Regions from separate parts of the Rummeliibacillus sp. JY-2-4R genome, predicted to be linked through region 1. Evidence: riboswitches for the same ligand, from Rfam matches in the RefSeq annotation. Region 1 holds a riboswitch; each other region holds the start of a gene.

Evidence for each region. Region 1 has a riboswitch for thiamine pyrophosphate ahead of ACWV26_RS12410 (ABC transporter ATP-binding protein). Riboswitches for the same ligand answer to the same signal wherever they lie in the genome.
Region 2: it holds a riboswitch for thiamine pyrophosphate, as region 1 does, so the genes downstream of both, ACWV26_RS02180 (ABC transporter substrate-binding protein) here and ACWV26_RS12410 (ABC transporter ATP-binding protein) in region 1, are expected to answer to the same signal.
Region 3: it holds a riboswitch for thiamine pyrophosphate, as region 1 does, so the genes downstream of both, tenA (thiaminase II) here and ACWV26_RS12410 (ABC transporter ATP-binding protein) in region 1, are expected to answer to the same signal.

The regions. Positions count from the first base shown of each region.
Region 1 is NZ_CM132623.1:2,536,773-2,547,155, reverse strand. Features, by position in the region: gene ACWV26_RS12455 (patatin-like phospholipase family protein) at 1-230, shown strand, start outside; gene ACWV26_RS12450 (TetR/AcrR family transcriptional regulator) at 284-883, opposite strand; gene ACWV26_RS12445 (NADPH:quinone oxidoreductase family protein) at 1,044-2,036, shown strand; gene ACWV26_RS12440 (hypothetical protein) at 2,086-2,307, opposite strand; gene ACWV26_RS12435 (N-acetyltransferase family protein) at 2,427-2,930, opposite strand; gene ACWV26_RS12430 (Lrp/AsnC family transcriptional regulator) at 3,120-3,608, shown strand; gene thiW (energy coupling factor transporter S component ThiW) at 3,626-4,120, opposite strand; gene ACWV26_RS12420 (ABC transporter substrate-binding protein) at 4,151-5,161, opposite strand; gene ACWV26_RS12415 (ABC transporter permease) at 5,220-5,987, opposite strand; gene ACWV26_RS12410 (ABC transporter ATP-binding protein) at 5,974-6,720, opposite strand; TPP riboswitch at 6,806-6,895, opposite strand; TPP riboswitch at 6,963-7,069, opposite strand; gene ACWV26_RS12405 (hypothetical protein) at 7,235-7,417, opposite strand; gene tlp (small acid-soluble spore protein Tlp) at 7,612-7,845, shown strand; gene ACWV26_RS12395 (spore protein Tlp) at 7,983-8,213, shown strand; partial or broken gene ACWV26_RS12390 (acetyl-CoA C-acyltransferase) at 8,270-8,652, shown strand; gene ACWV26_RS12385 (GlcG/HbpS family heme-binding protein) at 9,000-9,416, shown strand; gene ACWV26_RS12380 (LLM class flavin-dependent oxidoreductase) at 9,503-10,383, opposite strand, start outside.
Region 2 is NZ_CM132623.1:436,139-446,521, reverse strand. Features, by position in the region: gene ACWV26_RS02210 (hypothetical protein) at 13-696, shown strand; gene ACWV26_RS02205 (YqjF family protein) at 708-1,403, opposite strand; gene ACWV26_RS02200 (TatD family hydrolase) at 1,984-2,748, opposite strand; gene ACWV26_RS02195 (ABC transporter ATP-binding protein) at 2,751-3,494, opposite strand; gene ACWV26_RS02190 (ABC transporter permease) at 3,496-4,242, opposite strand; gene ACWV26_RS02185 (thiamine-binding protein) at 4,242-4,532, opposite strand; gene ACWV26_RS02180 (ABC transporter substrate-binding protein) at 4,547-5,551, opposite strand; TPP riboswitch at 5,695-5,804, opposite strand; gene ACWV26_RS02175 (hypothetical protein) at 5,874-6,638, opposite strand; gene ACWV26_RS02170 (hypothetical protein) at 7,223-8,011, opposite strand; gene ACWV26_RS02165 (IDEAL domain-containing protein) at 8,400-8,864, opposite strand; gene ACWV26_RS02160 (hypothetical protein) at 9,079-10,383, shown strand, end outside.
Region 3 is NZ_CM132623.1:3,835,302-3,845,684, reverse strand. Features, by position in the region: gene ACWV26_RS18880 (polysaccharide deacetylase family protein) at 1-321, shown strand, start outside; gene ACWV26_RS18875 (NADPH-dependent FMN reductase) at 442-984, shown strand; gene ACWV26_RS18870 (GNAT family N-acetyltransferase) at 1,128-1,634, shown strand; gene ACWV26_RS18865 (VOC family protein) at 2,070-2,492, shown strand; TPP riboswitch at 2,811-2,909, shown strand; TPP riboswitch at 2,964-3,061, shown strand; gene tenA (thiaminase II) at 3,125-3,808, shown strand; gene thiM (hydroxyethylthiazole kinase) at 3,795-4,547, shown strand; gene thiD (bifunctional hydroxymethylpyrimidine kinase/phosphomethylpyrimidine kinase) at 4,544-5,368, shown strand; gene thiE (thiamine phosphate synthase) at 5,355-5,978, shown strand; gene ACWV26_RS18840 (YrdB family protein) at 6,066-6,398, opposite strand; gene ACWV26_RS18835 (TetR/AcrR family transcriptional regulator) at 6,424-6,999, opposite strand; gene ACWV26_RS18830 (MBL fold metallo-hydrolase) at 7,027-7,722, opposite strand; gene ACWV26_RS18825 (carbon starvation CstA family protein) at 8,198-10,003, shown strand.

The DNA.
Region 1 (10,383 bases):
AAATTGAGAATGGTCTCAACTTGTTTGAAGCACTTTTTAGTACGATGCAAAATGCTCATGATGAGCGGTATATTTCAAGAAAACATGAAAAACATATAATTTTCATACCAGTTGAGAATTATAATGCAACTCAATTTGAATTAACTCAAGAAATGAAAGAGAATTTAATGGAAATTGGTAGAAATAAAGCAAAACAATTTTTGAAGAGTTGGACAGCGTCAGCGTTTTGACATTGTAAAAGGGGAAAAGAGATTGTGTATATCCAATCTCTTTTCTAGCTGTTCTAAAAAGCCTTATTTGTTAAGAAACGATAGATGGTTTTAAAACAAGTATCCCGATAGTATGAATGAAGACCATCATCGTTTCGCATCAACCATTGAATAAGAGAGCCATCGATAAAAGCGCGAATTGAATAAGTAGCTTGGTCTATATCCATATCTGCAAATTTGCCTTCTTCTTGACCCTTCTTAATAATTTGTCTTCCGATTGACCAACAATTTTCATAAAATTGGATATTAGTTTCACGAAATTGTTCGTTGTTATTCGCTTGAGCGAGAAATTCAAGGTAAACTCGGTAAAATTTGCGATTCTCACCTGGATTCGAAAAAGCCGCATTTACATAGGCCCGTAGTTGATCTACTGCATTGTTCTCTTGACTAATTGCCTCATTCTCTTTTTTATAAATTTTTTCAGTTACCCATTTGAGCAAATGGTAAAAAACATCTTCTTTATTTTGAAAATAGTAGCTTGTAACACCTTTGCTTACTTCTGCATAATTTGCGATATCTTGCAGGGTAACATTATGGAAACCTTTATCTGAAACAGCTTGAAAGGCAGCTCTTAAAATTTGTTCGCGCCGTTTTTCAGCCTTATTATTATTCATTAAACTCACCGTCCATTATAATTAATATTATACACAAAATCGGGCACATATTTAGTACTATTTTATTCTGACCGGTCAAAATTATATTGACCGGTCAAATTTTTATTGTTATGATTGAGTTAATAATGAAATCTTATACAAATGTGAAGGGAGTTATATCATGAATAAAAAGTTTGATGCACTAGTTGTAGATAAAAAGAACGATCAATTTTCAGTAGGGGTTCAACAGCTTTCACTCCAAGATTTACCTGAGGGAGAGGTGTTGATTCGCGTTCAGTATTCCGGCGTCAATTATAAAGATAGTCTTGCAACGATTCCTGATGGCAATATTGTTAGCCACTACCCATTTGTTCCCGGAATTGACTTAGCAGGTGTAGTCGTTTCATCAGATGATCCTCGTTTTGTTGAAGGGGATGAGGTTATTGCTACTAGCTATGAGATTGGTGTATCACATTTCGGGGGTTATAGTGAATACGCTCGGATTCCTGCAAAATGGATTGTGCCGCTTCCAGAAGGCCTTACGATGAGAGAAGCAATGATTATCGGTACAGCTGGTTTTACTGCAGCATTATCCGTTCAACGCTTAGAGGATAACCAAATAACAAATGATTTAGGTCCAGTTCTAGTTACTGGTGCAACGGGTGGCGTAGGGAGCTTTGCAGTATCAATTCTATCCACATTAGGTTATCAAGTTGAAGGAAGTACAGGAAAAACTTCAGAAAACGAATACCTAAAAAAATTAGGTGCACAAAGTGTAGTTTCAAGAGAAGACGTTTATAATGGTAAAATTAAAGCACTAGGTAAACAAAAATGGGCAGCAGCTGTAGATCCTGTAGGTGGTGAAGTGCTTGCATCTGTGATTAGTCAAATACAATATGGCGGTTCTGTAGCGACTACGGGTTTAACTGCAGGCAATAAAGTACCGACAACCATTTTCCCGTTTATCTTAAGAGGAGTCAACTTACTAGGAATTGATTCAGTTTACTGCCCAATGGAAAAAAGGGTGGAAACGTGGAATCGTTTAGCAACTGATTTTAAACCTGCAAACTTAGAAGAATTTGTTTTACAAGAAGTTTCACTACAACAACTACCAGAAGTTCTATCAACTTTACTAAAAGGACAAGCTCGCGGAAGAATTCTTGTGAAATTGTAATAAAAAAGTGACGAGATCATCCAGATCTCGTCACTTTTTTATATAATATTTATCTTCTTTTCTTATTTCGGTCATCTTTAAATACCGGTATTTTTTTCTTAACTATTTCAAATACCACTTTAACATGAAAAATGTTTTCACCAATTATATTGACTTCTACAACTTTCCCTTTTCGCCCCTTAATTTTCACCGGTGTATCAACTGAGGGAACACTTTCTAAAATCTGACTTAAGACATTTGTTCTATTTTCAAAAAAATGAACATATTTCATCGGCTGCTGTCTCCTTATACATAAGATGTCATTTCACAAAAGGATAATGATTATAGTATGAAGGAGGCTATAAATTGAAAAGTTGTCCGAGTAATTTTATTTAAGTTAGATGAAGGGGATTAATCAATTTTTTTACCCATAATTATTAAATCTCTTTTCACTCCGTCCAATTCAGCTACTTCTGGTAAATGTGCCCACTTTTCAAATTGGAAGCTTGCAAATAAGCGAAGACTTGGTTCATTATGTGCAAAGATGAAACCTAACAAGCGATTGATTTTTAACCCTTTACATGCATCAATGGCATATTTCAAAGTAGTTTTTCCAAGACCTCTTCCTCTATAATCTTCATGCAAATAGATACTTAATTCTGCTGTTGAATCATAAGCAGGTCTACCGTAGAAAGATTGGAAGCTAATCCAGCCACAAATTTCACCTTGATCTTCTACAACGAATAAGGGTCTTTTGGATGGGGTATGTTGATGGAACCATTCCATTCGATCATCAATTGAAACAGGATCTGTATCAGCGGTTACCATTCTACTTGCAATAGTGGAATTGTAAATATTAACAATCTCCGGTAAATCTTCAATCATTGCATTTCTAAATGTAAAAGTATTGTTCATTATCATTACCCCTTACTTATATTCTTGTTAATTATTTTAGCTCTTTCCGCTTACATAATAAATAATATTTTGTATAATAAAAATAATTTGAAATAATGTTAAGCGAAATAAGGTTTTCGATACATTTCATTTAATAATTTACATTTATTTATGTGGTTTTTTGAAGAATAGAAAGAGGGAGGAAAAAGAGTGGAGTCAGTAACAAATAAAATTCTTGATGAGTTGGATATTCAAATCTTAAATAGCTTGCAAAAGGATGCGAGTATAAGTTATGCGGAGATAGCTAAACAAGTAAATTTGTCCCCTCCAGCAATTCATGCGCGGATTAAACGATTAGAAAAAGAAGGCTACATACAGCAGCAGGTTACAATCTTAAATCAAGAAAAACTAGGATTTGAGTTATTAACTTTCATTTTCATTAGTACAACGATTCATCAAGCTGAGCAGTTAGAAATATTGGAGACGGAGCTTTCATCCATCCCTGAAATTCTAGAATGCCATTGTTTAACAGGAGAACATGATTATCTCCTAAAGGTGGTCAATAGAGGTAGAAAGGAATTAGAAAGCTTTATCCGAAAACTCAACAAGCTTGGCATAACGCGTATCCAAACTAGTTTGGCTTTAAGAGAGGTCAAAAACTCTACCATTTTACCTATACTTGAAAACCATAATCTTTAGGAGATTGATTTTAAATATTAGTTAACTATATGAGAAAAAGCATTATTTTTTTGTAATACTTTCAATAATCCATAGCCCATTAAGGCACCAGTAAACGAACTAATGGCAAAAGCGGGGACGAGGCCAAATAATGTAGATGCTTTGCCTAAAAATAAAATGGCAATCGGATAAGTGGCCATAGCGCCTAGGATGCCAGTTCCAAAGATTTCACCTAGACCTGCAAACGCTAGTCTCTTTGTTTTTGTATAGAGTATCGCAGACAAACATGCTCCAATCATACTACCAGGATACGCAAACACAGTTCCTGTCCCCAGCATTATGCGTAAAGATGAGGACATAAAAGCTTGCAACACTGCGTACCAAGGTCCAAGAAGAACAGCTGATAAAATATTGGCAAAGTGTTGGATTGGAAAGACTTTAACAAATCCTAATGGAATATATACCATACTACTAGAGATAGTTGTGATAGCAGCAATAATGGCAGTGTAGGTAAGTTTTCTTGTTTTATTCATATTTTTCATTTAGACCAAGCCCCTCTGAAATTATTTTGATACGATATTATCAATTACTTCACTAGGTTTAACTTGTTTTTTAATAACCCCTCTTTGATAAAGCCAATCAGATGCTTTTTTCCAAGCTTCTTGGTCTTGATAGCCAAAAGGTACTCCTTTTTCTTCCATGAGAGGTAGAAGGATTTGTAAACTTTTTGTTTCAACTTCTTTATCTAAAGGAAAACTATCATTTTCATGATCTAGTAAAACTTGTAATCCTTCTTTTGGATTTTGTTTTACGTATTCTTGGCCTTTTGTTACAGCAGTCCAGAATCGCTTAATTGCATCTTTCTTTTCATGTAAAGTTTTTTCACCTGTTACTAGAATTAGTTCATAATTATCAGGTACGCCATAGTCACTGTTTTTGATGGTCATCATATCATAACCTTCTTTATTTAAAAGAACATATTCATGGTTAATATAGCCACCTGTAATCGCATCTACATGGTCTGTCGCAACTGATGAAATTAAATCCCAACCGACATCAGTCATTTTGACTTTGCTAAAATCCCCACCGTCTGCTTCAACCATTGTTTTGACAGTAGCTTCGCTTAATTCGCTTGATGAATAACCAACGTTTTTCCCTTCTAAATCCTTAGGTGATTTGATTCCTGCTGATTTTTTCATCATGAGTTGGTCTAGTGAATGTCTAACTAAAACAGCCACAGAAACGACTGGAATTCCTTCTGATTTTGATAAAATTGTTTGATTTTGATAACTAATAGCTAAATCGACTTTCCCAGTTGCAGCAAGTTTAATAGGATCATTGGTATCAGCGGGCATTTCGATTTTGACATTTAGGCCTTGGTCCTTAAAATAGCCTTTTTCTTGTGCTGCATAGATGGCAGAATGTACAGCATTTGGGTACCAGTCGAGCATGATGCTGATATTGTCTAATTTTTTCCCATTTTCATCAGTCGATTTTGATTGAGTTTTTCCACTACATCCTGCCATGAGGACGAGTAGTGATAGTAATAAAGAATATGTAATCCATTTTTTCATTTTGGAATGCTCCTATTTCTATTAGATTTGTATTTCACGGGATGAAGAAAATCTTACATTAGTGAAGGTTCACTTTATTGGTGATTCTTTTTTCAAACCAAGTGGCTAGTGCAAATAGTAAAATGCCTACGATAGTTAAGAGTGTGATCGCAGCAAAGACCCCTTCCGAGTTTAAATTTCCAGACATTCTTCGGCTATAATATCCTAAGCCTTGACTTGCTCCTAGCCATTCTCCAATGGTTGCCCCAACAAGTGCAAAAACAATGGCCATCTTAAATCCAGAAAAAAAAGAAGGTAGTGCCATTGGAATATGTAGCTTTTGAAAAACTTGAAAACGAGTAGCCCCCATTGAACGTAATAACTCGATATACTCCTGATTACATGACTTCAGTCCATCATAAGTACCTACGACAATTGGGAAGAAACAAATAAGGACTGTGACAGCAACTTTACTCCAGATGGAATACCCAAACCACAAAACAAAAATAGGGGAAATGGCAATAATCGGAATCATTTGCGAGATGACAACCGCAGGATATACAATTTTTTCAATAGTTTTTGAAAAGAACATGCTAACTGCAAGTATTACACCACCTATAACGGCTATTAAAAACCCAATGATAAACTCCAGCATAGTAGCACTTAAATGTTCAAAAATTAGCGGTTGCCAATTGTCTATTATCATTCTTAGTACCCCAGTTGGTGCAGGAATGATAAAGCTTGGGACGATTGTCAAACGTACAAGCAATTCAACAATCGCTAGTAGAATAATAGAAACAATGATAAATAAACTATAGGTTTGTAGAAAGTTCTTAATCTGTTTCATTGGCAATCTTTAACTCCAATTCTTGTCGTAATTCAATTATTTTTTGAGAATGTAACATTTTCGCAGCGCGAGGTCTCGGCAAATCAACAGAAATCTCTTCTATTTGAAAATTAGGATGAAGGAGTATGATGCGATCGCTTAAATAAATCGCTTCTTCCAAATCATGCGTAATAAAACATATTGTTTTCTTTAAATCTTGCCAAATCGATAAAAGCCATGTTTGCATTTCTTTTTTCGTTATACTATCTAGTGCACCAAATGGTTCATCTAATAATAGGATATTTTTTCCAGTTAATAATGCTCTTAGAAATGATGCTCGTTGTTTCATTCCACCGGATAGTTGTTTTGGTAGAGCATTTTCGTATTCTGATAATCCAACTCGTTTTAACCAAGTTCTCGCTTCATCTTTTGAAATGTTCAGGTCTTTTTGAATTTCGGACGCGATTAGGATGTTATCTAGGATTGTACGCCAAGGGAGTAGTAGATCCTTCTGTGGCATATAACCGACATCGCCAAGTGTTATGTACTTTTGATCAATTTGAATTTGTCCTTCAGAAGGAACTAGGAGGCCTGCGATAAGTCGTAAGATTGTACTTTTTCCAGTTCCACTTTTACCGATGATCGAGACAAATTCACCGTTTTGTACTTCCAGATTTAGATTTGAGATTACTTTGTTTTTTTGTTTTTGTTCGTTTGTGAAACTGTAGGAGACATCTTTGAGAATAAGTGTCATTTTGTTACTCCTTTCTTTTTTTAATGACTTAAAAAAACTGCTTTCTATTAAAGAAAGCAGTTTCAAAAGAATTACTCAGATAACAATATCTGTGAAACTACTTTCCTACGCTAGAATTGTCTAGTTCAGGTTCAAAGGGTACAATCTCAGCCTAATGGCGCCCCTAGTAGGTTGTTGTTATTCAATTTTGAAAATAAAAAAATCCCCACTAACAAAGTCAGTGGGGTATGTATAATAAATTCATTAAACATGTCTCACTTCCCTCCGCTAGTATAAACTAGATCAGGTTCAAAGGGTTTAGAACGATTGTTCAGTCTCAGTCCTCATCGGGACACCCCTAGTGGTGCTATTTAGTTTCCATTAATAGCTTATCATGTAATTTATTTTATGCAAGGGTTTTTATATCTGAAAGTTTGTTACCTTAATAGATTGTTGTTGGAAGAGATTTCAACATCTCTACGGAACAAAAATAAAGCCCTAATACATAATGTATTAAGGCTTAGCAATCAACAAGTCATTTATTTTTATTATGTGACTCTAGATTCTTGTAGCTTGAATTATTTTGGTTGTTAGCCTCGAATTCAGCACCAAATTCTTCATTTGAATTTTGGTTTTGGTTGTTCGTATTATTTTGGTTTGCAAAATCATTGCTTTTATGTGTTTTGTTTTTTTGATTATATCCACTACGTTTTGGCATGGTTAATCACCTCCCAGAAATTAATGTGCTCAATATGTAAAAGATTTATTCTTTAATAATTAGCACTTAGATAAATGGAGAAAAAGTACTGTATTTCTCTTATTATTTTCCACTACGGATAATTGAATAATGTAAACAAAATTAAACAAACTAACGTAGTAATTCAAAAAATCATTTTTTGGAGGTTTTTTATAATGAATCAACATACACCAAACCCAGATGACCGTTCTAACAATGTGGAGCGTTTAAAACAAATGGCTAAAAATACGAAGAAGAATATAAAAGAAGCGGAATTTAGTATGGAATTTGCAGGACCTGAAGAAGCTCAAAAAATTAAAGAAAAAAATGAACGTAGAAATCAAGCACTTGATGCATTTATTGCAGAAATGCATGATGAAGCAGAAGCACGAAAACGAGGACAACAATAATTTAGTTAAAGGCTGTGGCAAAAGGATGAATATCCAAAATTTTGTGCCACAGCTTTTTACTTTTTCTTTATTGTATAAAGTGTGCAATCCTTAACAAACTAATACAGTAATGAAAACATCGCAGGAGGACTCTTAAAATGAAAAAACCAAAAAATAAACAATCTAATAGTGCAGCACCAATCCAAAATATGATTGAAAATACAAGAAAGAATATGAGCGAAGCTGAAATCAGCATGGAATTTGCTGGTAAGGAAGAACTTGAGCATCTAGAAGAAAAGAATTACCGTCGACAACGAGAAATTCAAATAAAGGAAAAAGAAATTGCGGATAAGGCCGCAGAAAAGGCTTGGAGAGATAGCTTTAAATAGGGAATAGAAATAGAAGCTGTGATGGAAGTATATTATTCTTCACAGCTTTTTGAATTGGTAAGTCAAGCGGTATGGTTGATGGGACAGGTGCAATGATTGTTACTTCCGGTGATTATACAAAAGAAAACAATCTAAAACCTATTGCTCGCCTGAAATCATGGGGAATTGTCGGTGTAGAGCTAAAATATATGTGCACCGGATCAGTTCCTGCGATTCAAAATATTTGGCTTGTCAAAAGGAATTAGGATTTGATTTAGAAAAATGGAATGTGAATGGTGGTGCAGTTGCACTTGGACATCCCTTAGCTGCCAGTGACGTTAGAATATCACTAACATTATTATATGAATTAAGACGTAGAAAGGAAAAATATGGTGTGAGTGCAGTTTGTATTGGTGGTGGCCAAGGGATAGCTGCAGTGTGGGAAAATTTAGATTTCTGATGATATAAAAAAATGGAATTTCAGGAAATGCAAGAGTTTTTTTAAATTTCATATTAATAATAATTAAAAACTCAGCACCCTTCTTAAGAGAAGATTAGCTGAGTTTTAATTTTTTCGATAATGTGTTGAACCCTTCAGTAACAGTTAGTACATCAACATAGCCTTTGAAAATTCAATTTGTATATTGCATTATTGGTTATTTATTGAAGTCTTGTGTATTGCTTTTTTGTAAAGTAAGAAATTTTTACATTTTCAGTTAATTATTTATGTTAAAATTAAAAAAGTTCCATATATTCATTTAATTTAGGTGGATAGGGTAACTAATACATAAAAAAGAGGTAGATAATATGAATTTAGAATTAGCAAAAAAGTTGATTGCTGCTGCAGAAAGCGAAGCGGTAGCACGTGATTTAAAAATGGTCATTTCAATCGTAGATGAAGGAGGCAATTTAGTTGCAGTGCATCGCATGGATGATGCATGGATCGGTAGTGTTGACATTGCACAAGGAAAAGCATGGACAGCTGTTGCTTTCAAACTTGAAACAGAACTTTTAGAAGCTGCAACAATTCCTGGAGCAGAACTTTATGGCATCAACACTACAAATAATGGTAAAGTAGTTGTCTTCGGCGGTGGTATTCCATTGGTACAAGACGGTAAAGTAGTGGGTGCAATTGGTGTCAGTGGTAGCTCAGTTCCAAATGATGTTGCCGTTGCAAAAGCTGGGGCAAAAGCATTCGAACAAGAATTGGTAGTAAACGCATAATAATTTTGAATTTCTAGATTTTAATAAAACAGGCTCAAGGAAAATAACTTGAGCCTGTTTTGTCTTTTAATTGCATATATTAAGGATTAATCTTCATTAATAATTTCCTTCAATATTTCATAGGAGCGTTTTTGTTTTTCTATATCATAAATATACGAGACAACCATGATTTCCTGAACATCGTATTTTTCTTGGAATTCTGTCAGCTGATTCCGTACTGATTCTTTATCTCCTAAAAATGTAATACTTGATCTTGAGTTAAGCATTTCTTTTTCCGCAGCATTACAAATTTCATTGATATCATCTACAGGTGGTTGTAAAGGAGTATTAGTCCGTCTTATTATATTAAGGAAAAATTGTTCCATTGTTGTTGATAATTTTGCAGCCTCTTCATTTGTTTCGGCTGCAATCACATTTAAGCAAACCATCATATATGGACTGTCCAGATATTGAGATGGTTTGAAGTTTTGACGATAGATTGATATTGCCACTTCCATTTGTTGCGATGCAAAATGGGAAGCAAATACATAAGGTAACCCTAAATTTGCTGCTAAGTATGCGGAGTCGGTAGAAGAACCTAGAATATAAATTGGGATATTTGTTCCAACGCCTGGATAAGCCTTCACATAACTTTGTTGTTCGGCTGGACCAAAGTAGGTAAGTAGTGAACTTACATCATCAGGAAATGTATAGACCGAATCGTTTTTTGATCGTCTAAGCGCACTTGCAGTGAACATATCTGTACCAGGAGCACGGCCAAGGCCAAGGTCAAGACGATTAGGATAAATAGTTGCCATTGTACCGAATTGTTCTGCTACAACTAATGGCGAATGATTTGGTAACATAATACCACCTGACCCAACACGGATATGATTGGTATGTTCTAATGTATGTTTAATTAATATAGATGTAGCCGAACTTACTAAAGTTGAAGAATTATGATGTTCCGCAATCCAGTAACGAGTAT
Region 2 (10,383 bases), 1.9 Mb from region 1:
GAGGATGGACATTTGTATCCTTATTCAAGTGTTTTTAACTCGTATTCACTTGGACAGATGTATAGACAACCGCATTCACAATACACTGCTCCCATAAGATATTTTCTAGTGCAACCGCCTTCCATCAATGACAATCGCTGCAGAAGCAAGCTAGAGTTTGATTTTATCAGTATGAATCGATTGCTTTGGATGGAGCATGTCAATTGGACCAGGATGGCTATCACAAGTATTGTTTTCAACTTACCAGATGTACAATTTGTAGAAGCAAGACTCCTTAGAAACGCGACTGATTTAGGAAATTGCCTTCGCCCATTTTATGGAGACCAAATTGCAGATCGCTATGCTTCGCTTATCCACGATCATTTGTTAATTGCCGCGGAACTTGTATCAGCTGCTGCAAAAGGTGATACTGCAACTGCGGCTGCTAAAGAAAAGGCTTGGTATCAAAATGCAGATGACATTGCTTTATTTTTAAGTAGAATCAACCCTTATTTAAGCGAATCAGAAGTCAAAAAAATGTTCTATACTCATTTAGATTTGACGAAACAAGAAGCAGTTACAATGATTCAGAAAAAATACGAAGAAGACATTAAGATATTTGACCAAATTGAAATGGAAGCTTTACTCATGTCTGATATGATTGCAGAAGCAGTCATCAAGCAATTTTATCAGTATTTTCCAAGATGCTATTGCTAGAAGGTTTTATACTAGCTTTCCTTTACCGGCATGTAAAGGAAAGCTCTTTTAAATTTGGAATAGTGGGCAATGGGGTGAGTTTCTTGGATATGGCTATTCAAAAATGGCACCATCGAGTTTTCATGGATTGTGCAATGGGCAGGCTGCAATATCCAAGGGGAATGGCCATTATATTGGCGAAATAGCATTCCTCCAACCTTTGTCCATAAAAAATGCCGCTCTGTGATCCAATATTCAAATGGCGTTCGCGAAATAGGATTTGCCTTTACTTCCACCGATGCCCTTAGCACCTCAATCTCACGACCAGTCTGTTCAAATCTATTTTGAATAGTAATCCCCTGCTGTCCCATTTTTGATGTAATATTCGCATATCGAAAAGGAAGAAATCCACCTGTTGCAGACATCCTTGCCATTGGCAATTTATTCACATCCAAACTGAAAAAATAAACCCCAACATTACCCTTGTACTTCACATATGTTCGAGTATTAAATTCTAAAAACGAGCGACCCCATGGAATAGGAACCTTCCCCCTAATCTGCATATTCTTCATCTGGAAATAGACAAAACTAATCCAAGCTTGATCTTCAAACGTATCAATCTCAAGTTCCAGTGGCACAAACAAACGTATTTCCTCCATATTAATCGGCCAATGAATAAAATACACATCATGCCAGTCCTGCATCATCACCCAAGGCAACCTACACATGAAATCCCTCCTATTAAAAAGATTGTAGTATTAGTATTTACTATTAGTTACTAAAATCAAACATTTTGGGGGGGAAGACGGGGTTGGCGCCAGACAATTCGCTCTTTTGGACGATCAATTCGCTCATTCTACTGGTCTACTAGCTCTTTTGGATAACCAACTCGCTATTTTCTAAATTGTAATGGTGTTCTCAACTTTTTAAGTCCTCTATCAGCACCTGAATACAATTCTCCCCCAGCTGTTTCGAGGAGGAACCTGGTTGCTCTAATTGTTCGCGGCATCTGTTTGTGGATGTTATGACTTTTGAGTCGCGGACGATGCTTTTGAGTATTCTTGGGTTTTGAACAATTATTGGACTTTGAATTGTGGAGGTTCTATTCGCTCATTTGGTCGATCTATTCGCTCTTTTCATTGGCCAATTCGCTCATTCGGCTCGTCTACTCGCTCTTTTGACCATCCTATTCGCTATTTTCTAAATTACACCGACAATCCAACCATTTTAAGTCCTCCTCACCACCTGGAGGAACACACAATCAAAAAAAGAACAGCACCCATCAAGGCACTGTCCTCTCAAATATCTCTATTCACCAATACGATAAAATCGCTTAGCATTCTCAAACAATTTACTTTCTACTATATTAATTGGTTCCTGTTTAATCTCTGCGATTTTACCGATTGTTTCTTTGATCATTTTTGGGTGCGTCATTTGTCCGGTGAAGGGTCCTTCAAACGGCCAAGGTCCATCTGTTTCAACCATTATTTGTTCAAGTGGATAGTGTGATACGAGTTGTTGGATTTCTTCTTCGTATAGGACATCCGGAGTGATGGAGATGTGATAGCCTTTTGCAATCATTCTGTCGACGGTTTGTGGATCTCCCTTGAACCAGTGGAAGTGAGCTGCCGTTACTTGATGTTTTTCTAGTAGATCACAGGCAATACGTGCGTCTTCGTAGACAGCGTGCAAAACGATGGGCAACTTGAGCTCAGCCGCTAGCGTGATGAATTTTTCCAATAACTCAATATAGGGTTCGTAGGAAACGCCTTTATTTAAATAATAAGGCAAACCGACTTCTCCGATTGCGATCATGGCATCTTTGTTTTCCCTAATCCAATCGAAAAGTATAGCCACCGCTACTTCGTCTGGCACGCTTTGTTCTGGATGGAAACCGAATGCCGGTAGTATTCGCCCATCCTTTTTGCAAAGTGCCAAATTCGCTTCACATGAATCTAAATCAGTTGAAACGGAAATCAGTTGTGTGATGTCATAATCTTGCATTTCTTTTAAAATCAGTTCTTGTTGTTCCTCATTGTATTGGTCGAAGTGTATATGTGCATCGACAATCATAGTTATCCCTCTTCCAATTCATCTTTTAGTAGTTCGAAAATCTCTTTCTTCATGCGGAAAAATTCACCGTCATTTAGAAGGCCTTCTTCTCTTGGTCTTGCGAATGGTACGATAATTTCCTTTTTTACCTTTGTTGGTCGCTTGGTTAGAATATAAATTCGATCTGCTAAAAACAGCGCTTCTTCAATGCTGTGAGTGACGAATAGAATAGATTTTCTGTTTTCTTCCCATACAGAGAGCAGCCATTTTTGCATATTGATTCTCGTGAACTCATCTAGGCTTGAGAAAGGTTCATCAAGGCATAGAAGATTTTGTTTGCTTAACATTGCTCGGATAAAGGCAACACGTTGTTTCATGCCACCTGAAAGCTCGTTTGGATAAGCATTTTCAAATTCCTGCAGGCCAACTTTTGCTAGCCAATCTCTTGCTTCTTCTTTATTTGCCTTTCCTGAAAGTTCTTGTACAAGCACTACATTTTCAAGCACCGTTCTCCATGGGAAAAGGGATGATTGTTGTGGCATGTAGCCGATTAGCCCACGCTTGCCGTGAATTTTTCGATTATTTAAGGTAATCGTTCCTTCATCAGGCTCTATAATGCCGCCAATCAGGTTGAAAATCGTACTTTTCCCGCTTCCTGAAGGGCCAAGCAGCGCAACGAATTCTCCCTCTTTTACATGGAGTTCGATGTCCTGCAAGACTTCTGTATCAGCAAAGCGCTTCTTTACATGTTCCATATTTAATAACATTTTATTCCCTGCCTTTTATGAACATCTTTTCCATTAGGCGAATGAGGCCAAATAAAAGTACGCTTAAAAGCATGATTGTGAAGATAGCGACAAATACGCGATCTGTACGAAATGATGCTTGCGATAACGTCATATACACGCCAATTCCTTGTTTTGCCCCTAGCCATTCTGCAATGACCGCTCCCATCACACTGTAGGTCGCTGAAATTTTCAACCCTGAGAATAATGATGGTAATGCATTAGGCAATTCCAGTTTCCAAAACAGTTGCGTCTTGGATGCACCCGCCATTTGCATATAATATTTAAGCTCAGGTGCCGTGTTTTTAAAGCCATCAAGTGCTGCAACAACAATTGGGAAGAAACAAACAAGTCCTATGACAATAAGTTTTGGCATCATACCAAAACCAAACCAAATAATGAGCAATGGTGCGAGTACAATAATTGGAATGTTTTGCGATAGTATGAGCAATGGGTACGTCATCTTTTGGACTATCGGTAAAATATGTAGAATTACAGCAATTGCGAATCCAACTACACTCCCAATGACAAGGCCAAGTATGGATAGTTTTGTCGTTGCGAGAATATCTACTGAAAAAGTTGGAATCACGTTGAAGCCTTCTGCAAAAATTTTAGATGGTGCCGGCAATAACCATGCGGGTGTGTCTGTTATTCTTACGATGATTTCCCATAAAGCTAAAAGAAAGAGGAGCAGAAAAATTGCCCCTCCATTGTTCCGTAGCCATTTCATTAGCGATATTTCTCCGTAAGTGTATCCATTGTTATGCCAGATGGTTGGTACAGGATTTTTACTTGTGTAATAACGTTGACACATCCCAATTCAATCATTTTTTCATTCATCTTCGTGATGATGCTCATTATTTCGGTCATTTCACCTTCCATTGTTGTTTCTAGAGGGTGTACTTCGTATTTTACGCCGGATTCATCGATGATTTTGATTGCTGCATCAACAAAAGGAATGACGTCTTCGTACTTTTTAGTTTTTGGTATGATTTGAACACTAATTAAAGAATTGGCCATTTTAAATTCCTCCATTATTTTGGTAAAAATTCATTGGTGAATGCTTTTTTGGCATCGAATTTACCTTCTAATAAACCTCTGTCACTCATCCAATTTGCGTAGTTTTCCCATACTTCAAGTTTTTGCTCGCCCCATTGTTTTGCATCGTCTTGATATTTGTCAGCAAGCCATTCTTGACTTTTCTTCACAAGTTTCGGATTTAAATCTGGTGCTGCTTTCACTAAGATATCAGCTGCTTTGTCTGGATTTTTAATCGCATATTCGTATCCTTGTGAAGCTGCTTTGACAAATGCTTTTACTGTATCTGGGGCGTTTTGAATCATTTTTTCATTTGTTGCTAAAACCGGTGTGTAGTAATCCAATTTTTTACTATAGTCTGTTAAATAAATCATGTTTAATTTTTCGCCACGAAGTTCTGCTTCAATGCCTGTCCATCCATAATAAATCCAAGCAAAGTCTACATCTTTTTTAACCATTGTGAAGAAATCTGCGTCGCCAGCATTGATAATATCAACTTTTTTGACATCTGCATTTTCCTTTTTCATCAATGAATCGATGACGGCTTTTTCAACAGGTGAACCCCATCCGCCATATGTTTTACCTTCAAAGTCTTTAGGTGATTTAATATTTTTGGCAACAGGTGAAGCGAAGCCAGAGGTATTGTGTTGGATTACGGCCGCAATTGATACGAGCGGAACCCCTTGTACGCGAGCTTGTGTAATGCCTTCTTGGTAACTAACACCAAAATCAGCCTTACCTGTTGCGATTAATTGATCTGCTCCTGTATCACCAGGTTGAATTATATCAACGTCTAATCCTTGTTTTTTAAAGTATCCTTCTTCTTTTGCCACATATAAACCCGTGTGGTTAGTATTTGGTGTCCAGTCTAAAACGACTGTTACTTTCTTTAGTTCTTTCTTAGAATCAGTTGCTTTTTCTTTTGTACTATTAGAACTCTTCGATGAACAGCCTGCCAGTACAAGTATGGCAACTAATAGAAATGCATATAACTTTTTCATCATTCTTGCCCCCATTATTTTTTGACACGTTCTATGAATTGTCATAGAACCGTTTTCCCGAGTCATATAAAGAAAAAAGAAAACGCCCGGAACCATTCCGGACGTTAACATTCATTCTAAAAGTCGTTGTTTTACATTTACTTTGATTTTTAGGTGATGTTCCCTCCGCTGGTGTTAGCCAGATCAGGTTCTAAGGGTCAGTACCTATTGGATACATTCTCAGCTGGCATTACCAGCTCCCCCACATTCTTCATTCACTTGAACTCTTAAATCTATTATACCAAACAGTCGAAAAATGGGAAGAAAATTGATAGGGCTTTTTTCATGAGGACCCCATTTGCGTTTGCTTACTTATGATTTCATTCTTCAATTCCATCATTTTTTCTTTTGATGGATATGGATCTGAAAACGTTAAGGCATTTTCTATCGAAATGAGTGCTTCATCGAACTCTTTTGCCTTAAACTGCGCGTCCGCTAAATAGTACCAGTAGTAAGGAAAGTTGTCTGTCTGTAATAATTGCTTGTAATTCGTCGCAATTCGCTTGAAATAACTTGGATAAAAATCATTCGCTTTCATAAGTCCTCTCACATTATGATAACGATACACATTAATATTAAAGGCTTCCCCTATATCATGAATCCAAACAGCCAATTCATATTGACCGTCCTTCCCGTATCTACCATAAATATCTTCCGCATATAACTTACTATATTCCACACTATCTGTTAGTAGATTCTTAAATCCATGGGTATACCATTGCAGTAAAAACAACTGTGATCGCATTTCTCCTACTTGCCAGCCAACAACCAATGTATTGACTCCGCGGTTCGTAAGTGGAACAACCATTAGATCTGTTATCGCGTATCCCTTCCCTTTAATCTCTACAATTGGATACCATTGATTGTAGTATTTCTTAAATAGTAGAAGGAAATTTTCTCCTCGATATTGATAAGCAACTATTAATTCCTTTACTCGATCTCCATCTATATCTGCCAATAAAATCGCCGGTCTATTGGCATTTCGCAATTCCAGAACTGTTGCTGACGGTGGCAAGGTGTCTCTCAACCAATCTTCGCTTTCGCTCATTCTCATCCACCCCTTTTATCTAATGTATGCGCAAAAGGAGAAGATGCTTGGGAGTGGGTGATTTCACTTGCGATTAGAGCTGGTTTCTTGCCTATTTTGGTCGGGCTATTCGTTCATTGGATCAGCCATATTCTCTTAGTACTGCTATTCTCTATTTGGTGGGCATCCTATTTACTCATTTTCATTGCCAATTCGCTCTTTTCACCATCCAATTCGCTCTTTTGGCGTTTCTATTCGCCCTTTCCTAGTTCCCATTCGCTCATTTGACCCGTCTATTCGCTATTTTCTAAATTACAGTTACGTTCTAAACACTTTAAGTCACCACTAACGAACGATCTCCGCTGAACACTTAATTAAACCACTGATTACTCATTTTCATTGCCAATTCGCTCTTTTCACCATCCAATTCGCTCTTTTGGCGTTTCTATTCGCCCTTTCCGCCGGCCAATTCGCTCATTCGACCCGTCTATTCGCTATTTTCTCAATTACAGTCACGTTCCAAACACTTTAAGTCACCACTAACGAACGATCTCTTGCTGAATACTTAATTAACCCCCTGATTGCTCGCTTGGCGGTGGCAGTAATTATCTATGTTGACTTCTCTTTTGTGCCGCGGATGATAGGTTTGAGTAGAGACGTTGAATTATTTCATTTTTCAATTCCAACATTTTTTCTTTAGATGGATAGGGGTCTGGAAATGTTAAGGCCCTATTGATGGATTGAAGTGCTTGGTCTAGTTCACCGGCCTTCATTTGAGCATCTGCTAAGTAGTACCAGTAAAACGAGTAATCATCTTTTTGTAATTGCTTTTTATAAAAAGCTGCTACTTTTTTGAAATAATATGGATAAGCATCTTTTGCAACCGACCACACTAAACCGTTAAGTCGGTAAACCTGTACTTTGTAGGCCTCCCCTGTATCGTGTACCCAGACTGCCATTTCAAACTGGCCATCGCGACCATATTTTCCTGGCATGTCTTCCACTTCTAACTTACTGTACACAATATTATTTGTCGGCAGATGGACAAATTGATGATTCATCCATTGCAATAAATCCAGTTTCGACCAAATGCTCCCAATTCGCCAACCGACTATCAACGTGTTAACGCCGGGCCTTGTAAGAGGGACCGCCTGTAAATCAGTTATGCCATATCCTGCTCCTTTACTATTTAAAATCGGTATCCAATTTCCGTGCGACCATTTCAATATCATTAGGTAATTTTCATTTTGATAGTGATAAGCAATGATTAGCTCATTGATCCAATCTCCGTCTAAATCTGCTAATAAAATTGCAGGTCCTTTATTTGGTAGTACTAATAGCTTTGCGTTTATAGGCAAATACTGCATAACTGAATACACGTTTTCGCTCATCATTCACCAACCTTTTCGTTAAGGTTCCCTTTGGTCGTGGCAAATAGGCCTCTCTTTCGTGCTTTGGCTTTAAAGTCTTTATCCTTCGTTCCAACTAACTAATCCACGGTTTCATTGGTTTATCCACGCTGATAATAATTTAAGTCCTCTCTAGAACGATTCAAGCAAATATGCTCTCTTTTAAATTCAAAATTTTAGATTAAATTTTCATAAATAAGGGTACATTTCAAAGTATTGAGCATATTATTTTTATTGTGTGCTAATTCTTTGTCACTTTTAATATATGGGGATGTATTTTTTAGGGGAATGTTTTCTGAATGGAAATTTAGAAATCAAAAAGCACCTAGTCAGTTTAACGAATGAGTAGGTGCTTTCTATGGGAATTGCTTATTCAACTCTTTTTGTCCTCCGTAGTTTTTAAGTCTTTAGCTAGTTGATGGAATAGTTCTTTGTCGCCTGTAGCTAAGGCATGATCGATTAGGCGCAAGCGGTTGCAATCTTCCAGTTCTTCAATTAGAACGTCGATTTCTGATGGCGCGTTTAAGAGTTGCACACCTCTTTTCAGTTCAAGTTCATCTAGTATGAGTTCAAGATGGTCATTAATATTCGAAACAAGTAATAATTGATATAAAGGTAAACGTATAAACCTGCTTCCTTTTTGGAATACGAAGACTTCTGATAGGTTTTCAATTTTCAACGAAGTTAAGTTAATCACAATTTCTTTTCCTTCTACAGGGATGAAATGGAATAGCTCTTCATCCTTTACAATGGAGAAGTATTGGTACGCAAACACCATTTTCAAACGCGCTCCATCTCGTTTCGTGTAGAATGGTTCCATTCTTTTCACTTCTAACATGCAAAGCCCCTCCTTTGAAGGAATATTCTGATTATTAATATAATATCACGGAATACCTTTAAGTGACACAAAAATATTTCTCGTAAATACTGAACACTCCCTATCTTTAACCAATATATAATTGGACTTCTAACGAAATAATTCCTTTTGCATTTACGGATAGCCTTAAAAAGCTTTATAATGAAAGGAAAGTTTTTTTGCAGGAGCGAATGCTATGAATACGAATATTTCTGATATTGCCAAAAGTTACGAGGATTTTATTCGTAATCAAATGGCCCAAATTGGCTTAGATCTTGATGCTTCAAACGCTGAAGATGAAGAATTAATTCGACGCGCTGCATTTTTGGCCCGTCACAACTATGTGAAAGTTACATCTTTTAGTGAAGAACGTAATGTGATTTCGTTTGTTGTGCAAGATGCAACACCTACGAATGTTACATTTCATATAAATACTGATAGTTTAACTTGCGATTGTCCGAAAAATAAATGGTGTCGTCATAAGTTGGCGGCCCTATTCGTGTTATATCAATATATTGATTCCTTATCTTCCTTTCTTGATAATTTTCGTTCAAAAAAGACTTCACAATTAAAATTTTTGAAGGAAGAACGATCCCCTGAAGCTTGGTTACGACTTGTGCAAAATATCTATAAAGCAAATTTATATAATCAATCTTCTTTCAATCCATATTTAATTGAGAGTATTTTTGCAGATATGGAACGTCAAATTAATCAGCAAACACCACTTGAACGTGAGTGGCAAAGTTTGTATAAGTTATTTACACATATAGCGCTACTATCACATACTTGGAAGCATTTAGAACCAACTTCTGAATCATATAAAACGTATTACACCCAGTTTATAGAGCATGAATCCGAGAAAGTGAAGGAGCACATTCGAGTAACCTCTTCAAAATCTCGTCTTTTTGCGACGGATCCTTTTTATGATACTTTGCAAAAAATCGTCAACTATTTCCTTTTACACCAAACTGGTTATTTTGAACATAGGCTATATATATATACCTTATTCTGGGAATCCATGTTTAATGAGAAATCTCGACGAGAAACTGAACTAACTTCGATTAATAATGACCGTCATATTGCTGAAGACGTTAATCTTACCGGCATTGAATCGATGTTCTTTGTGATGTTAAAAAAATACGATCAGCTAGAACAATCGGTTGCAGGTATTAAAGAAGAAGACATGCTCATCTGGATGGATTTGGCACGATTTGCCGATCGAAATGAAGATGATCATGCCCTTTCAATGATTGTTCGAGCAATGCTACCCGTCTTGGATGGCTTTATCAATACTTGGTTAAATACTAGGTACCGTTCAGCCTTTGTTAGCGCTTTCAATAAACTATGTTCGAAAGTTAATCTTAATGACGAGGAAGCGGAAGTTTTGTTTTCATCCTCTGGTATGTATGGGATGCAACCTTATTCACTGTTTTTGATTGAACGTAGTCGCTTTAAAGAATGGACAGCACTACATCATCGTTTTCCATCGTCACTCGCTTAC
Region 3 (10,383 bases), 1.3 Mb from region 1:
GGAATTTATACAGATGAAATGATTAACACGGCGCAGAAAAATGGTTTTAAAGTCGTTATATGGTCGTGGCATCTAGATACACAAGATTGGAAAAACCCAGGAGTTAACAGGATTGCGAAAAAAGTATTAGACGGGGCATCACCAGGAGATGTAGTTCTTTTTCATGATGGGGGCGGTAATCGCTCACAAACCATTAAAGCGCTAGAACAAATATTACCTAAGCTAGAGGAAGAAGGGTATAAATTTGTCACTATATCTGAGCTAATGGGAGATGAAGGGGATATAAATCACCATATTACTAAAGAAAGTAAAAATAGATAAGGGTGGGAATTTCATCCTTATCTGTTTACATATTGTACATCCTTATTATGCAAATTAGTTGAAATTATCTCGAATTACGAATATTCTTGTATAGAAATAGTTTGTATAGGAGGCAATACCATGAAAGTAGTTGCAATTGTTGGTAGTATTCGCAAAGAGTCTTATAATATGATGTTAGCTAAGTTTGTTCAAAAACATTTTGCAGACAAATTTGACTTAGAAATTTTAAGTTTAAATGAACTTCCAATGTATAACCAAGATATCGAAAATGAAGCACCTCAAGTTGTACTTGATTTTAAAGCAAAAGTAAAAGCTGCTGATTCTGTTCTTTGGGTAACACCAGAATATAATTCATCTATCCCAGGCGTCCTTGGTAATGCAATTGACTGGTTATCACGTGTAGATAAAGTGATGATTGGTAAACCATCTTGGATTATGGGTGCGTCAATGGGCATTCTTGGAACAGTAAAAGCACAAATGCATTTACGCGATATTTTATTTGCACAAGGTCTTGGCTCACCTGTTCTACAAGGAAACGAAGTATATGTTGGAGCAGCTCATACTAAATTTGACGCTGAAGGAAACTTAACAGATGAAGGTACAGTGAAATTCTTAGAATCCGTAGTTGGTAACTATATGGAATGGATGAGAATGTATCTTTAAAAGTAAATAAGTTTTATGAAGAGATGGTGTTCTACTAATGTAGAAATGCCATCTTTTTTATATGATAAACTTTAACATTCTCTAATGCTAATTATCCGAATAGTATGTAAAATAAAATGATAAAAATTTAAGGAGGATCACATTTGAAAAATTATGTGGAAATAGAAGAATTGAAATTTATGGATAAAGAGATAATTGAACTTTCAAGCCTTTTAAAGGAAGTTGTGGATGAAGGGGCATCAATCGGTTTTTTACCACCTTTAAAACTTGAAGATGCAGTTTATTATTGGAAAAATGTATTAAATTCGACTGTTAAATTATTTGTTGCACGAATGGACGGTCAAATTGTAGGGAGCATTCAATTATTCTTAGAATCAAGACAAAATGGCACCCACAGAGCAGAGATTGGAAAATTAATGACCCATCCTCAGTTCAGAAGATCAGGGATTGGGCGTCAACTTATGCAAATTGCAGAAAAACAAGCAAAATTAGAAAATAGATCACTTATCTTACTCGATACTAGAGAAGGAGATCCTTCAAATAAGTTATATCAATCTTTAGGCTTTATGGAAGCAGGGAGAATTCCTTTGTATGCAAAATCTGCTAATGGCAATTTAGATACTACGGTTTTCTACTATAAATGTATTTAAATACTAGGAGGGTCTATGGAAACTGAATGGTTAAGAACTTTTATAATGGCAGCTAAAACAGAGAATTTTGGGGAAACAGCAGAAAAACGCTTTATTACACAATCTACCCGCAGCCTAAATCTAAAATAGTTTCTCCTTTTTGGGTGCAAGTACTTCAACTAAACCGCCACCAAATTTCGAAACAAACTCGTGTTTTTGATCATATAAAACTGCATTCCATTTACTCATTTAATCAGCTCCTTTACACGAGGATAACAGAGAATTTGATTGTAGAGATATTATTGAAAAAGGGATTTTGATTCCAAAGTGGAATATTAGATTTGTATTCGAATCAGCCTAATTGCTGAAGGTACTTCTATTCATCCTTTGTTATAATGCTTAGTAGTTAATTGGTAAATTTTTAAAAATATAGATGAGAGACAAGGGGATGAAGGGATGGATAGTAATTGGCCAAATGGAATGAAAGTAGCACAAATTAGAATTGCACGCCCAACCGATCAACTTGAAAAAGTAGTGGATTTCTATTGCAAAGGAATAGGGTTGAAAAATATCGGCTCATTTGAGGGGCACAGGGGATATACAGGGGTAATGATTGGACTTCCTGGCTTTGACTATCATTTAGAATTCACTCAACATAGAGATGGTAGTCCCTGTCCAGCTCCTACAAAGGATAATCTGCTAGTCTTCTATATTCCTGACCATAAAACAATTGAACAAATCACATATAGGTTAAAAAATATGGGGTATGGTCCTGTTAAACCAGAGAACGGTTATTGGGAAGAATCCGGCGTTACAATTGAAGACCCAGATGGATGGAGAATTGTCTTGATGAACACCTCTGGTATTGGTGAAGAATAAAGTGAAAATGAAACTTCAATCATTGGGGTTCACTCCCACTGATTGTTAGTCCCGTTCTACTGTCGCTAAGATCACAAGCGTACGCTTGCAATCAATCGACAGTACGAACCCGATTGGTTCAACTAGACCTCTGCTAACGCATCGGTAAGTTTCACTGTATCTTACCAATCAGGCTTTTACGGGCAGTTTTTTCACAACCTTGCACTTCTTTGAAATTTCTAAACCTTAAGGTGGGAATCTTACTGCCCGTTACTGCGGGATAAAAGGTAAATTTATCCTTGAGTAGCTGCATGATAAATGCTACGATAAAGCCAACTTAAATATTTGCAGGGGAACGTGAATCGCGTTGAGAAGGTAAAACCTGACCCTTAGAACCTGGCAGTTAACACTGGCGTAGGGAGCAAAGTACATAAATAGTAACTTTTGTACAGTAGCTCGCTTAGTTTAGCGAGCTTTTTTGTACCCAACCAAATATTTATGCGGGGGGACACTTTTGTGTTGAGAAGGTAAAACCTGACCCTTAGAACCTGACAGTTAATACTGACGTAGGGAGCAATGACTAACTTTAAAGTCTCTATGTCGATACATAGAGACTTTTTGCATTCTACGGTAATTCACGAGGAGGACTTAGAATGACATTTTGTGAGGAAGTAAGAAAAGAGACAGATTTATACTTCGAAGGAAGCTTTGAACATCCGTTTGTCAAAGGATTGGTTGAGGGTACATTGCCAATTGAAAAATTTAAGTTTTATATGATGCAAGATGCCTTTTATTTAAAGCATTATACGAAAGTGCTTGCTATTGCGGCATCAAAGGCTAATACAAATGAAGACACGACATATTTTCTAGAAAACGCGCGTTATATCAATGAAGCTGAGCTTGAATTACATCGTACAGTATTTAAAGAGCTTGGTGTTACTGAACATGAACTTGAAATATTTGAACCAGCACCAGCCGCATACAACTATGTAAGCCATATGTACAATGCAGCTTATAATGGTGATGTTGCGGAAGCCTTTGCAGCCATGTTCCCATGTCCTTGGTTGTACCAAGAGATTGGAGAAAAGTACAAAGATCTAAAACCTGGTATCAAGCTTTATGAAGAATGGATTGCCATGTATAGCAACCCGGATTATGAAGAAAAAATCGAATTACAAAAATCCATGATGAATCGTTTTGCGGAAGAACAACCCGAAAAAGTTCAGCTATTTAAAGCACACTTCAAAAAGAGTTGCTATTATGAGTGGAAGTTTTGGGAGATGCCTTGGACATTAGAAGATTGGAAAGGTGAAGTGGCAAATTATGAGTATATCTAAAATTCGAAAGGCAAGCCCGCTTGTTCATTGTATTACGAATTATGTTGTAGCAAATTTTACAGCGAATGGCCTCCTTGCAATAGGTGCTTCTCCTGTAATGGCGGATGAAGCGTCAGAAGTAGAAGAAATGGTTTCAAACGCATCCGCATTATTACTTAATATTGGAACAATCAATTCACGTACAAAGGAAGCGATGCTGCTTGCAGGTCGTAAAGCAAATGAGAAAAGAATACCCGTTGTTCTTGATCCAGTTGGCGTAGGGGCTACAACTTACAGGCAACAAACTGTACAGGAATTACTGCAAACAGTGAAATTTAATTTAATCCGTTGTAATGCTGGTGAACTAGCAAGTATTGCAGGTGTAAAATGGCAAGCGAAAGGTGTAGATAGCGGCATTGGTGAAATCGATGTTGAAAAGGTAGCCAAACAAGTTGCGCAAAAGTTTAATTGCATGGTGATTGTAACGGGTCCTTCAGATATTTTAACGAATGGAGAGCAAACGTATAGTGTCGATGGAGGAAATTTGTTAATGACACAAGTAACAGGAACAGGCTGCTTGCTGAGTGCTGTTTGTAGTGGAGCATTAGCAGTAGAGGGTGATCCATTGACTGTTTTACGTGATGTTTTGCAAGACTATAAAACTGTTGCAGAGCTTGCCTCAACAACAAATCAACTTGGCTCTTTCCAAGTGGAAGTTCTAAATGCATTACATGATATTTCTAGAGGTGAACAACGATGAACATAGTAATGACTATAGCTGGATCAGATAGTAGTGGAGGCGCAGGAATTCAAGCGGACTTAAAAACATTTCAAGAGCTCGATGTCTTTGGTACATCTGCAATCACTGCCTTAACAGCACAAAATACATTGGGTGTGGAAGGAATCTTCCCTACATCTGCTGAATTTGTTCAACAGCAAATAGAAGTGGTAATACAAGATTTACCTGTAAAAGCTGTTAAAACAGGGATGCTTTTTTCTTCAGAAATTATTGAAGCTGTTGCAAAGAGCCTAAAGGATCAAGATATTCAGCTTGTTATAGATCCAGTCATGATTGCAAAAGGTGGTGCATCGCTTCTTCAAACGGAAGCGGTGAATGCTTTAAAATCTTCATTGTTACCTTTAGCCACAGTACTTACACCAAATATTCCAGAGGCAGAGGAAATTAGTGGAGTTACTATCAGATCAGCAGACGATATAGAACGCGCTGCTAAAGTAATTCTTGATATGGGCGTAGCTTGTGTTGTGATGAAAGGTGGACATTTAGAAGGAATCGATGCAATTGATACGGTTTACTTCCAAGATGGCACTTCATTCTCCATGACAACAAAGCGCATTGATACAAAACATACACATGGAACTGGCTGCACATTTTCGTCTGCTGTTACTGCATTTTTGGGACGAGGTTATACTATCCGTGAAGCAATTATTGAAGCAAAGAAGTTTGTGCAATTAGCTATTCAAAATCCTTTAAACATTGGTCATGGCCATGGTCCAACAAATCACTTTGCCTATCAAAATGGAAACGGAATTTGTGAGGTGATAGTTGTTGAATCGAAATGATTTATCGGTTTACTTTATAATGGGGACGCAGAATTGCGTTGATCGTCCGCTCGATGTGTTAGAAGAAGCGCTTAAAGCAGGAATCACCTTTTTCCAATTACGTGAAAAAGGTGATGGTGCATTAAAAGGGCAAGAACTTGAGCAGTTTGCATTAGCCTGCCAAATGTTATGTAAGCACTATCGTGTTCCTTTTATTGTAAATGATGATGTAGAACTTGCTTTGAAGATCAACGCTGACGGGGTACATGTGGGACAGGACGATATTGCTCTCAAAAAGATACGTACAAAATTTGAAGGCAAAATTGTAGGCGTTTCAGTTCATACAAAAGATGAATTAGAACAAGCTGTTTTAGGATTTGCAGATTATGTTGGGATTGGCCCGATTTATGAAACCAAATCTAAAACTGATGCAAAGAAACCTGCAGGCGTAACTTTTTTGCACGAGGCAAGAGTAATGTATCCAGAATTTCCGATTGTTGCAATCGGTGGAATTACAGAACAAACAGTGCCAGAAGTACGACAAGCTGGAGCTGATGGAGTAGCTGTAATTTCAGCTATCTGCCATAGTACAAATCGGAATAAAACGATACAAGCCTTTTTGAATAATTAAATTATATAAATACCAATACCACTTTCTATGAGTAAGAACTCCGAAAGTGGTATTGATCTATTGTTTTGTTTATATAAGGCAATAATTTTATGAACCATAATAGAGAAGAACTATTTTATTTACAATGAAAATTCCACCGAAAACATATGCTAGAACGACTTTATTAACGTTTATCAATAACACAACAGGCAGTAGGAAAATGATCATTTCTACTACGAAATGGGCTGCTATAGGTAACGTGAAACTTGCGTTAGGTGAACCAAACATAGCCCAAATTATTGCAACCATTAGTGGAACTGAAATGCAAAATATACTTTTTTGAATAGCTGTATTTCCCACTTGAAATCCCCAATAACCATATATCAAAAGACCAAATAGTTCGATAAATAGGCGTAATCCAATATTCATCATCTCAAACATTTTTGGACCTCTTTCTATTTAATCTTCAGCCTTCATTTGCAATAGAATGTATTCCTTTTATAAAAGTATCAATCAATATTGTAAAGCTTTGGTCAATATCTAAGGGTATTTCAAACCCACCTGATTGTTCAATTGACGTAAATCCATGAAGAATACTGCGTAATCCTCTTACAGTATGAATTTCCATTTCCTCTTGTAAGTTATAAAATGCTAAAACTTTCGTTACAAGCTCTACGATTAGTTGTTGTTGATGTTGCAATTCTTTATCTTCTTTATCTGGAAATCGCGTTGTTGCTTCGTAAAGACCTGGATGGTTTCTAACGAATTGAACATGGGCATGACTGATTGATCGAATGGCTTCATCGCCTGATTTTCCTATCGCTGCATGGGTCATGTATTCATAAAGTTTTTTTAGACCACAAATAGCTAATGACTGTCTCAATTGTGCAAGACTATTGACATGATTATATAAGGAAGGTGGACGAATCTGTAGTTCTTTGGCAAGTAAACTAAAAGATAATTTGTCTAGCCCCTTTGCGTCAACTAGTTCTGTTGTTTTTAGAAGAATCGCATTAAAATCCAACTTCTTTCGAATGGCCATATTTGCTTAACTTCCTTTCCTCCAAGCCTAAGAAGCTTCAATAATAGCGCGTTTTATAACCTGCACAGGTTTTTCAATCATATCTCCATGACCAACTGCTAACAAACTGGGATTTAGACTTAGAAGTTTTTCTGCGCTTTCAATTGCTAATTCTTTATTCCAAGTTCCGAAGGCTGGAAATGGGAATGTTGGTTTAATAACGCCTGAAACGGCTATGCCACCTCTAACTTGAAAAGCATCACCAGCAATTAAGTTGCCAGATCTTGTATCGAATAACGCAATAGAACCAGGTGTGTGTCCTGAGGCTGTGACAACTTCAAGTGAACCTATAAGATTTCCGTCTTTCAGCAATATATCAGGTTTTGTTTGAATTTTCTTTGGAACGCCACCTCGAATTGGTGAAGTTGGTTCACCATCCAAAAGTGTTTTATCTCCATTTAACAATCGAGCATCACGCTTCGAAATACTTACAGTGACATTTGGTAGTAAAGCCTTTAACGTATCCAAGGAACCAACATGATCACCATGAGCATGTGTCAGAACAATGTTTGCGATAGGTTTTCCTATCTGCGCGGCAGCCTTTATAATTCCTTTTGCACTAAAGGAAAGTGCCGTATCGATTAGCGTAAGACGATCGTTTTCTTCAATTAGGTAACAATTTACAGGAAAAAGCCTCGGCATAAAGCACAGTTGATAGATAGAACCAATTTTTGTGATTTTCATTTTGTACTCCTTTCTAAACTAATTGCATTCATTTCTTAACTAATATCGTTAGTTTATGCTATTCCATAAAGTGTTGATACCTTAAGTGGGATTAATTAATAATAATTTTACAAAATAACTAGGGATATTTTGTTTTACTTTATCCAAAGAAATTAGCTAGGGAATGATAAGTGATACAGATAATATAACAAGAGACGCCGTTTATCATGCCATTTTAAGGGAATTTATATTATTTTTCTATATATAATTAATAAAAATGTGTGAAAAATAATGTTTTGCGATATCTTTTTAGCAATTATACAGATATGTTAATGTTGAATAATAAAATTGAAAAAATATAAAAAACTCTTTATCTATCACTTTATACTGTTATATAATAGATTTATTCTAAAAATTCTATATTTTCAACTTTTTATAATTAGTGAACGTATAGATTCATATTATTATGTTGCATGAGTCAAAAGGAGATGAAAAAATGAACGCGGTTTCAGTTGTTATTGGTTCTATTTGTATTTTAGTAATTGCATATCGTCTTTATGGATATTTCTTTACCAATAAGGTTTTGAAAATTGATGATTCAAAACCAACACCAGCACATGAGTTGGCAGATGGTAAAGACTATGTTCCAACTAATAAGTGGGTAACCTTTGGGCATCATTTCGCTGCAATAGCTGCAGCAGGTCCACTAGTTGGTCCAATTCTAGCTGCGCAGTTTGGTTATTTGCCAGGATTATTGTGGTTATTGATCGGAGCTGTCATTGGGGGAGCAGTCCATGATGCTGTTGTTTTATTTGCTTCTATGAAGAAAAAGGGGAAATCTTTATCAGAAGTAGCAAAAGATGAACTTGGACCTGTGGCTGGTTTTTGTACTGGTTTAGCGATGTTATTTATTATTACGATTACAATGGCTGGTTTGTCGATGGTTGTTTTAAATGCACTTGTGCATAATCCTTGGGGAACTTTTGCCGTTGCAATTACCATTCCAATTGCAATGCTTGTAGGTATTGCTTATAAAAAGACTGGCAATCTAGTTGCCACTTCTACATTAGGATTTATATTATTAATGGTTGGCGTATTTATGGGACCTTATATAAAAGATACTGTATTAGGGGAATTTTTGAATTTTGATATTAAGACTCTGGCTATTATTTTACCTATATATGCATTCTTTGCAGCAGCATTACCAGTGTGGTTATTATTAGCGCCACGTGATTATTTAAGTAGTTTCATGAAAATTGGTGTATTTATTGCATTAATTATAGGTGTATTCTTTGTCAATCCAATTATTCAATTCCCAGCATTTACTCCATTTATCCATGGTGGCGGACCAGTAATTGCGGGTCCTGTATGGCCATTCGTATCCATCACAATTGCTTGTGGTGCAATTTCAGGATTCCATGCATTTGTAGGGTCTGGTACAACACCAAAGATGATTAATAAATGGGAAGATATACGAGCAATAGGTTTTGGTGCGATGCTTGTTGAATGTTTAGTGGGGATTATGGCATTGATTGCTGCAACAGCATTAATGCCTGGTGATTACTTTGCTATTAATTCAAGCCCAGAAGTATTCAAAACATTAGGAATGCAAACTGTACATCTACCTGAACTTTCTCAGGAGATCGGAATGGATTTAGAAGGACGTACAGGAGGAGCTGTAACACTAGCTGTCGGAATGAGTTATATTTTTGCAAAGATTCCATGGTTCTATGACATGGCAGCATATTTCTATCAATTCGTTATAATGTTCGAAGCCGTGTTCATCTTAACTGCAATTGATGCAGGAACACGTGTAGCACGTTATTTAATCCAAGATTTCTTTGGCGATGTATATAAACCTTTAAAACGAGTTGATTGGTTACCTGGTTCAATATTTGCAAGTGCTCTTGCTTGTTTCATATGGGGGTATTTATTGTACTCTGGCGATATTAGCTCAATTTGGGTATTATTTGGTGTATCCAATCAGCTAATGGCAACCATTGGGTTAGTAATTGGTACGACGGTAGTCTTGAAAATTGCGGACAAACGCTGGTACGCACTAACATGTTTAGTTCCTTTAGTTTACTTATATGTGACAGTAAACTATGCAGGCTACTGGATGATTAAAAACGTCTACTGGAACTCAGCTTCTACTGGTTATAAACCATTAAATGGTGTGCTATCTGTCATCATGCTTTTACTGGGTCTCATTGTCGTCGTATTCGCCATAAAGAAATGGACTGAATTATGGAATAGCCCTAGATTCAGAAAAGTAAAGAATTCTAATACAAGAGCGGCTTAATAATAAAAGAGAACTGGTTGTTCAAAGTCTTCAAAATTGCTTTTCTATTAAAAATAGAAAAGCAATTTTTTTATGATATGAGATGTAGGCCTTATTTACAGTTCACTATTTCGCCTTCGTAATAAAGTAAAAAGTCGATTATAATCTATTTTTGACTTCTGCTTCTAAACTCTTAAGCCTCGGACTATGTATATAGTAAAGCATTTATCCCGCATTAACTGGTTTTTGACTCTCGCCTCAAAGCTTTAGAGAATTCGAAAAAGCAGCGGTTGAGATAACTGCCCGTAAATGCCCGATTGGTTCAACTAACAATCAGTGGGGGATGGCCAACTAAAAACGCCACGACAATCACAACATTAGCACTAGTACGTCCTGTACGT